DNA from 2 places in the Rhizobium sp. NLR10b genome. Region 2 is predicted to be linked to the other one. Evidence: riboswitches for the same ligand, from Rfam matches in the RefSeq annotation. Region 2 holds a riboswitch; the other holds the start of a gene.

Region 1 (3,898 bases), on a different contig from region 2:
CGGCCGCCAGCCGGCCTCGACAAGAATGCTTCCAGGCGCCGTGCAATAAAACGACCAGCCGCCGCGCGTTTGCGCAATGAGTTGGAGCCAATCCAGAGTAAGATTGGAACGTTCGGAGCTTCGGAGGGGATAGACATGAAATCCGCGATCATCGGCCTCATCGGCACTCTCGCTCTTGGGGGGTGCAACACCACGACATACACCGGCCCGGGGCTGGAGCCCATCCCGGGCAGCATCACCTATACCGGCCAGCCGCGCACCAAGCTCACCAAATCCCCGCCCGGATCGAGCTTCCCGCATGATTTCATCGACCAGTATGGCCAGCAGGTGGAGGAGACCTACATCATCCAGCCTGACCGAAGCCTGATCATCGCGCACCGGCGATACAAGCCGATCCGGTTTTTCCGGGACTAAGTTTCACAGCGCCACTGAGGGAAGTGGAGCGGGTGAAGGGAATCGAACCCTCGTATTCAGCTTGGGAAGCTGCTGCTCTACCATTGAGCTACACCCGCGATGCGCTGAGATTTCCAACAGATGGGGGCCGCTGTCAAGTCGCCGCCCGTCAGGCCGGCGTCAGATGCGGAAATGTTTGGAAAGCTTGAGGCCCTGGGCCTGGTAGTTGGAGCCGAGGCCGGAGCCGTAGAGGCTGGCCGGTTTTTCCTGCATGTGCTCGTAGACCAGGCGGCCAACGATCTGGCCGTCTTCGAGGATGAAGGGCACTTCGTGGCTGCGCACTTCGAGTACGGCGCGGCTGCCGCGCCCGCCTGCCGGCGCATGGCCGAAGCCCGGATCGAAGAAGCCGGCATAGTGGACACGGAATTCGCCGACCAGCGGATCGAAGGGAGTCATTTCGGCGGCATAATCCGGCGGCACATGCACGGCCTCACGCGAGACAAGGATATAGAATTCGTCGGGATCAAGGATCAGCTCGTTGCGGCCGCGGCTATAGAGCGGCTCCCAGAAATCGAAGATGTCGTGCTGATCCTTCTCGTCGACATCGACGACGGCGGTGTGGTGTTTGCCGCGATAGCCGATCAGGCCGTCCTTGTCGCCGGTGAGATCGATCGACAGCGCGATGCCGCCGCCCGACACGTTCGGCTGCTTGCTGGCAACCAGCGTCTCGCTTTCATGCAGCTTCAAAAGTTCCGGCTCCCCGAGCACGGACTGGCCGACGCGGAAGCGGATCTGCGACAGACGCGAGCCGCGGCGCACGACGATCGGGAAGGTGCGCGGGCTGATTTCGAGATAGAGCGGGCCGGAATAACCTGCCGGGATCTTGTCGAATTCCTGGGCGTAGTCGGTGATGACGCGGGTGAATATATCGAGCCTGCCGGTCGAGCTCTTCGGATTGGCCGAGGCCGACATGTCGGCCGGCAGCGCCAGGCTTTCCATCAGCGGCACGATATAGACGCAGCCGGTTTCGAGCACCGCGCCCTGGGACAGGTCGATCACGTGCAGGCTCAGCCGATCGAGCTTGTCCGAGACCAGATGCGAGGGACCGGGCATGAAGGAGGCACGCACACGAAACGCCTTGCTTCCCAAGCGCAGGTCGAGACTTGCCGGCTGGATCTGATCGCGGTCGAGCTCCCGCTCGGAGTTCAGACGCCCCGTTTCGAACAGCGCCGCAATCGCGCGATCCGCCAGAATTCCAGTTTCGCGAGCCATCGTGCCCCATCCATCATTTTGCCGCCGACAAAACCAAACTCGGGGAATTGACGCAAGCCGCCAACAGCAGTATTGCAGAATTATCCCGTGGTGATTTGGCCGGTCGGCTTGCAGCCACGTTAAACAAGTGGCTAAAAAGACCGGGTTATGAAACCGGTCTGCTTTTGCGGCCGGTTTTTTTGTTATGTGAAGGTGATGGCATGAGCAAGACCTGGCGCCCGGCAACCCAACTCGTCCATGGCGGCACGCTGCGTTCGCAATATGGCGAAACGTCGGAAGCAATCTATCTCACCCAGGGTTTCGTCTATGACACGTCGGAAGCGGCCGAAGCCCGCTTCAAGGGCGAAACGGACGGCTTCATCTACGCCCGCTACGGCAGCCCGACGAACGACATGTTCGAAAAGCGCATGTGCGCATTGGAAGGCGCCGAAGATGCCCGCGCCACCGCCTCCGGCATGGCGGCCGTCACTGCCGCCGTCCTCTGCCAGGTCAAGGCAGGCGACCATATCGTCGCCGCCCGCGCCCTGTTCGGCTCCTGCCGCTGGGTCGTAGAAACGCTGGCGCCGAAATACGGCGTCGAGTGCACGCTGGTCGACGGCCGAGATCTCGCCAACTGGGAAAAGGCGATCCGCCCGAACACCAAGGTGTTCTTCCTGGAAAGCCCGACCAATCCGACGCTCGAAGTGGTCGATATTGCAGGCGTCGCCAGGCTCGCCAACCAGGTCGGCGCCAAGCTGATCGTCGACAACGTCTTTGCGACCCCGCTCTTCCAGAAGCCCTTGGAGCTCGGCGCCCATATCGTCGTCTATTCCGCCACCAAGCATATTGACGGCCAGGGCCGCTGTCTCGGCGGCGTGGTGCTCGCCGACAAGGCATGGATCGACGAGAACCTGCACGACTATTTCCGCCATACCGGCCCGGCCATGTCGCCGTTCAATGCCTGGACGCTGCTGAAGGGGATCGAGACGCTGCCGCTGCGCGTGCGCCAGCAGACCGAGAATGCGGCGAAGATCGCCGATTTCCTGGCCGAGCAAGGCAAGGTCGCCAAGGTGATCTATCCCGGCCGCAAGGATCATCCGCAGGCCGACATCATCGCCAAGCAGATGACCGGCGGCTCGACGCTCGTCTGCTTCGAGCTGAAGGGCGGCAAGGAGGCGGCCTTCGCATTGCAGAATGCGCTTGAGATCATCAAGATCTCCAACAATCTCGGCGACAGCAAAAGCCTGATCACACATCCGGCAACGACCACGCACAAGAACCTGACGGAAGAGGCGCGCGCCGAACTCGGCATTTCTCCGGGTACGGTGCGGCTTTCGGCCGGCATCGAGGACACGGACGACCTGATCGAGGATTTCGCGCAGGCGCTTTCCAAGGTATCGGCTTGATCGACTGGAATAGCGGCCGGACTTCAATGTGGAGCCGGCCGCCGATCCGCGGGAACAAGGTCAGCCGCGCCGGCGTTGCGAAGTAAAATTAAGGCTGACGATTAGGCTTAATGATCGAAAACCATATGATCATCACTATTTGACCGCTGATCAACGTTCCGTTTCTTGACGGACCGGGCCTCTTATAAGATACGGGTAACATATCTTGACTATGGTGCAAGGCATGTATCGCGCCCTCACAAGAGATATCGAAGTCGTGGTCGAACCGTTCTATCTGGAGGAGCAATCCGATCCGGAGGACGACCGCTATGTCTGGGGTTACCGGATTGTCATCAGCAACAATTCCGGCGTCGCCGTTCGCCTCATCAACCGCTACTGGAACATCACCGATCAGAACGGACAGGTGGACGAAGTGACCGGCCCCGGCGTCGTCGGCGAGCAGCCGCGGCTCAGCCCGGGCGACACCTACGAATATTCCTCCGGCTGCCCGCTCGACACGCCCTCAGGCCTGATGTTCGGCCACTATCAAATGGAAACGGATGAAGGCGAGCTGTTCGACGTCGACATCCCCGCCTTCTCGCTTGACTCGCCGGGGCTGCTGCGTGTGCTGAATTGAGGGCAAGTTCCTCCCGCTCAAGAGATTGCCGAGACCCGCCCCTCATTCGCCTGCCGGCACCTTCTCCCCGTAAACGGGGCGAAGGGACCATGCCGCGATCGATCTGTCCCCGCCGACCTCTCGCAGGGCACGTCCCCTCGCCCCATTTACGGGGAGAGGGGCAGCTCTCAATGCTAACTGAGCCTATTCCGCCGGCTGAAGCTCGGCTGCTTGGAAGCGGTAGGTGGTCGAG
Region 2 (3,898 bases):
TTGCAGGCGAGATGGAGAAGCTGCGAGTCAGCCTGACCAAGATGGAAGAGGAATGGCTGGAGCTCGAAATGCTGCGGGAAGAACTGGAGGGCTGAGACTCTCGCACTCAGCCGCTTGCGTCACGTTGTAGGCAGGGGTCCTGCCGATAAGGGGGCGTCCTAAAGCGCCGGCGCGGGGACGGCGGCTGCGCCGGCACTGGCGCTGGCGCCGCTGGTCTGGGCGACCTGCTGCTGCGGCTCTTCGGATCTCGAGGGCAGAGCCTGCAGATGCAGCACCCGGGGCTGCAACGCCTCCAGATAAGTTTCAGAGCGGCCGATATAGATCATGCCGGTTTCGGGCATCGAAGTCAGCACGCTGCACATCGTTTCCTGCCATTCCGGCTCCATGCCCTCGAGCACTTCGTCGAAGATGATCCAGCGCGGGCGCACCAGCAGCAGGCGCGCGAAGCCGATCGCCTTCTGTTCATCGCCGTCGAGCAGCTTGTCCCAGCGGGCGCGGGTATCGAGCCTTGCGATCAGAGAGTGCAGGCCGGCCTTTTCAAGGGCCGCCTCGACCGCAGCTTGCTCGTAGGCATCGGCGCTTTCGGGGAAGGCCAACGCCTCGCGCAACGTGCCGCCCGGAATATAGGCGATTTGCGGAACGAACAGCATGTCGTCGATCGGCGGCAGACCCATCGTGCCGCTGCCGCACGGCCAGAGCCCGGCCAAGGCCTGGAACAGCAGCTTGCGGTTGACGCTATGATCGCCGTTGATCATGATTTTTTCGCCGGCCTTGATCACGATATCGGTTTCTCGCAGGCGAAAACCGCCGCATTCCTCGATGTCTTCGCCGATCTTGGCATTGATCACCACATCCTTCAGCGTCAGCCTGTCGGCGGCGGTGTCTTCATAGGCGATGCTTCCCTTCACGCCAAAGCCCTCGTCCATGTCGAGCAGCGCCTGGCGGAAGTCGGTGACGCGCATCAGCGTGGCACGCCATTCGGCGATCGGGCCGAAATTGGCGACATACCAGCGCAACGCCGTATTGACCTGGTTGAAGGCGCCGACCGACATCATCAGCTGGCCGAGGGTGAGGCCGCCGGAAAAATAGGCGGGTGCGGCAACGATGATCGGAATGACGATCACCAGCCAGCCGTAGCCGGCCGAAACCCAGGTGAGATTGGTATTGGCCATGGCGAGCCGCTTGACGACCCTCAGTACCGAACTGATGTCGGTATTGATACGCCGGCGTTCGTTCTCCTCGCCGCGGGCGACGGTGATCGCCGGCATGTTCTCGTTGGCATGCATCAGCGTGAAACGAAGCTCGGCCTCCTTCGAGAAGCGGTCGGCATTGAGCTTGACCAGCTTGCGGCCGACGACCTGGCTCAACACCGAGGCGGAAGCTGCATAGAAAATCGCCGCCCAGACCATATAGCCCGGTATGGAGAAGCTGTGGCCGCTGATGTGGAAGATGAAGCCGCTCGAAAGCTCCCAGAGCACGCCGATGAAGCTCACCAGAAGAATGGTCGATTGCAGCAGCCCGAGGACGAGCCCGGTCGTGCTTTCGGCAAGGTTGCGGGAATCCTCGTGCAGGCGCTGATCCGGATTGACGCCGATCAGGCCGCTGGAGGCGAGCCGCAGCGCCCGCTTACGCTTCAGCCACTGGTCGACGAGATCGCGTGACAGGCCTTCGCGCATATAAAGCGCGGTCATCTGGTTCAGCCAAGCCTGCAGCACGTTGAGCAGCAGCAGCGTGCCGGCGATCATCGCGAAGATTTCGAGCTGGTGGAAGAATTCGCCGAGGTCGCGGCGCTCGAGCGAATCGTAGAAAGGGGCGTTCCACTCATTGAGAATAACCTGGCCATAGGCCGTCGCCAGGATGACGAGGATCAGCACGGTCGCCAGAAACAGCACCTTGCCGCGAACTTGCGAATTCCAGAATGCTGAGAACATCACACCGAGGCGATATGTCAGGCTGAAATCATACCCTACCCTATCCTGCTTCCGGATGCCTGGCCTCCCTTCGATCTTGTCTGCCATCACGCTTTTCCAACACCGCCCATACTGTCATTATTAACATGGTGGCGTTACCGGTCTATCAACAGATTCTATCAGTCATTAAAGTGTGATGATTCTTGACGGGCCACTCCCGCATGCATTCGGAGTTGATTCGCGGCTCAACTGGGACTAATTAAGGCACTCCGTGGTGATTTGGCCGGCCGGCTTGCAGCCACGTTAAAAAAGTCGCTAAAGGGCCGCGTGCGGACCGGTAGCGATTTTTTCGCCGCCGGTTTTTTATTTTTGATCGAGTTGACCGCAATGCCCATCAAGATCCCCGATACGCTGCCCGCCTTCGAAACCCTGGTTCAGGAAGGCGTGCGGGTGCTGACCGAGACGATGGCGATCCGTCAGGATATAAGACCGTTGCAGATCGGCCTGCTCAACCTGATGCCGAACAAGATTAAGACCGAACTGCAGATGGCCCGTCTCGTCGGCGCTTCGCCGCTGCAGGTGGAGCTGTCACTCATCCGCATCGGCGGCCACAAGGCAAAGAACACATCCGAAGATCACCTGCTCGCCTTCTACCAGACCTGGGAAGAGGTGAAGCAGCGCAAGTTCGACGGCTTCATCATCACCGGAGCCCCGATCGAGCTCCTCCCCTATGAGGACGTTACCTATTGGGCAGAAATGCAGGAGATCTTCAATTGGACGGAGACCAACGTCCATTCGACGATGAACGTCTGCTGGGGCGCGATGGCGGCGATCTATCACTTCCACGGCGTTCCGAAATACGAGCTGAAGGAAAAGGCCTTCGGCGTCTACCGGCACCGGAACCTGAAGCCTTCCTCCATCTATCTGAACGGCTTTTCCGACAACTTCGAGGTGCCGGTGTCGCGCTGGACCGAGGTGCGCCGCGCCGACATCGAGAAATGCGAAAGCCTGGAAATTCTGATGGAATCGAGCGAGATGGGCGTCTGCCTCGTGCATGAGAAAAGGGGCCGGCGGCTCTACATGTTCAATCATGTCGAATATGATTCCACCTCACTTTCGGACGAGTATTTCCGCGATGTGGATGCCGGCGTACCGATCAAGATGCCGCACAATTACTTCCCGCATAATGATCCGGCACTTGCGCCTCAGAACCGCTGGCGCAGCCACGCGCACCTCTTGTTCGGCAACTGGATCAACGAGATTTACCAGACGACGCCCTATGACGTCGAAGAGATCGGCATGGATCTTTAATGGAATTTCTTTCTGACCTGCCTGGTTGCGGTTTGGAACAAATGCGGGCAGGTTCCGGTCCGGAACCCTATAGCGCCGCGCGTTTTTATCGGACGCGCAAAGGAACGGACAGTCGATCATGTCGGATAAGTTGGAGCGGGAAGTTTTTGGGCAGACGAAGGCGGGCGAGACCGTCTATCGCGTCGTCATCAGGGGCGGCGGCCTAACGGCCAAGATCATCACCTGGGGTGCGGTCATCCAGGATCTGCGCCTTGAGGGTCATGAGGCGCCGCTGCAACTCGGCTTCGAGGATTTCGACAGCTATCCTCTCTACTCGGCCTATTTCGGCGCGACGCCCGGCCGCTGCGCCAACCGTGTCGGCGGCGGCGCCTTTACGCTCGACGGCAAGGACTATCAGCTCGAGCCGAATGAAAACGGCGTCACACATCTGCACGGCGGCAGCGACAATATCGGCAAGCGCAACTGGACGATCGTCGAGCATGCGGTCGACCGCCTGGTGATGAAGATCGTCGATCCGGACGGCCGTGCCGGTTATCCCGGCAACTGCACCATTCAGGCGACGTTCCGGGTGCACGGCAATGGTGAACTGTCGATCACCTATGAATCGACCAGCGATCAGCCGACGCTCGCCAATGTCTGCCAGCACGCCTATTTCAATCTCGACGGCCGCGATGATG

What was found. A riboswitch is a leader RNA that binds a small molecule or an ion and turns the genes downstream of it on or off. The one in region 2 is predicted to bind S-adenosylmethionine.
Region 1: it holds a riboswitch for S-adenosylmethionine, as region 2 does, so the genes downstream of both, HJB91_RS06230 (O-succinylhomoserine sulfhydrylase) here and metA (homoserine O-succinyltransferase) in region 2, are expected to answer to the same signal.

Annotation. Positions count from the first base shown of each region.
Region 1 covers NZ_JABDWV010000003.1:271,061-274,958, reverse strand. Annotated here, with positions in the region: gene HJB91_RS06245 (hypothetical protein) at 136-414, shown strand; tRNA gene HJB91_RS06240 (tRNA-Gly) at 439-512, opposite strand; gene HJB91_RS06235 (2'-deoxycytidine 5'-triphosphate deaminase) at 574-1,665, opposite strand; SAM riboswitch at 1,743-1,821, shown strand; gene HJB91_RS06230 (O-succinylhomoserine sulfhydrylase) at 1,866-3,050, shown strand; gene apaG (Co2+/Mg2+ efflux protein ApaG) at 3,274-3,666, shown strand; gene HJB91_RS06220 (Hsp33 family molecular chaperone) at 3,850-3,898, opposite strand, start outside.
Region 2 covers NZ_JABDWV010000006.1:211,882-215,779, forward strand. Annotated here, with positions in the region: gene HJB91_RS11865 (ABC-F family ATP-binding cassette domain-containing protein) at 1-95, shown strand, start outside; gene HJB91_RS11870 (ABC transporter ATP-binding protein/permease) at 159-2,018, opposite strand; SAM riboswitch at 2,172-2,249, shown strand; gene metA (homoserine O-succinyltransferase) at 2,298-3,221, shown strand; gene HJB91_RS11880 (aldose epimerase family protein) at 3,340-3,898, shown strand, end outside.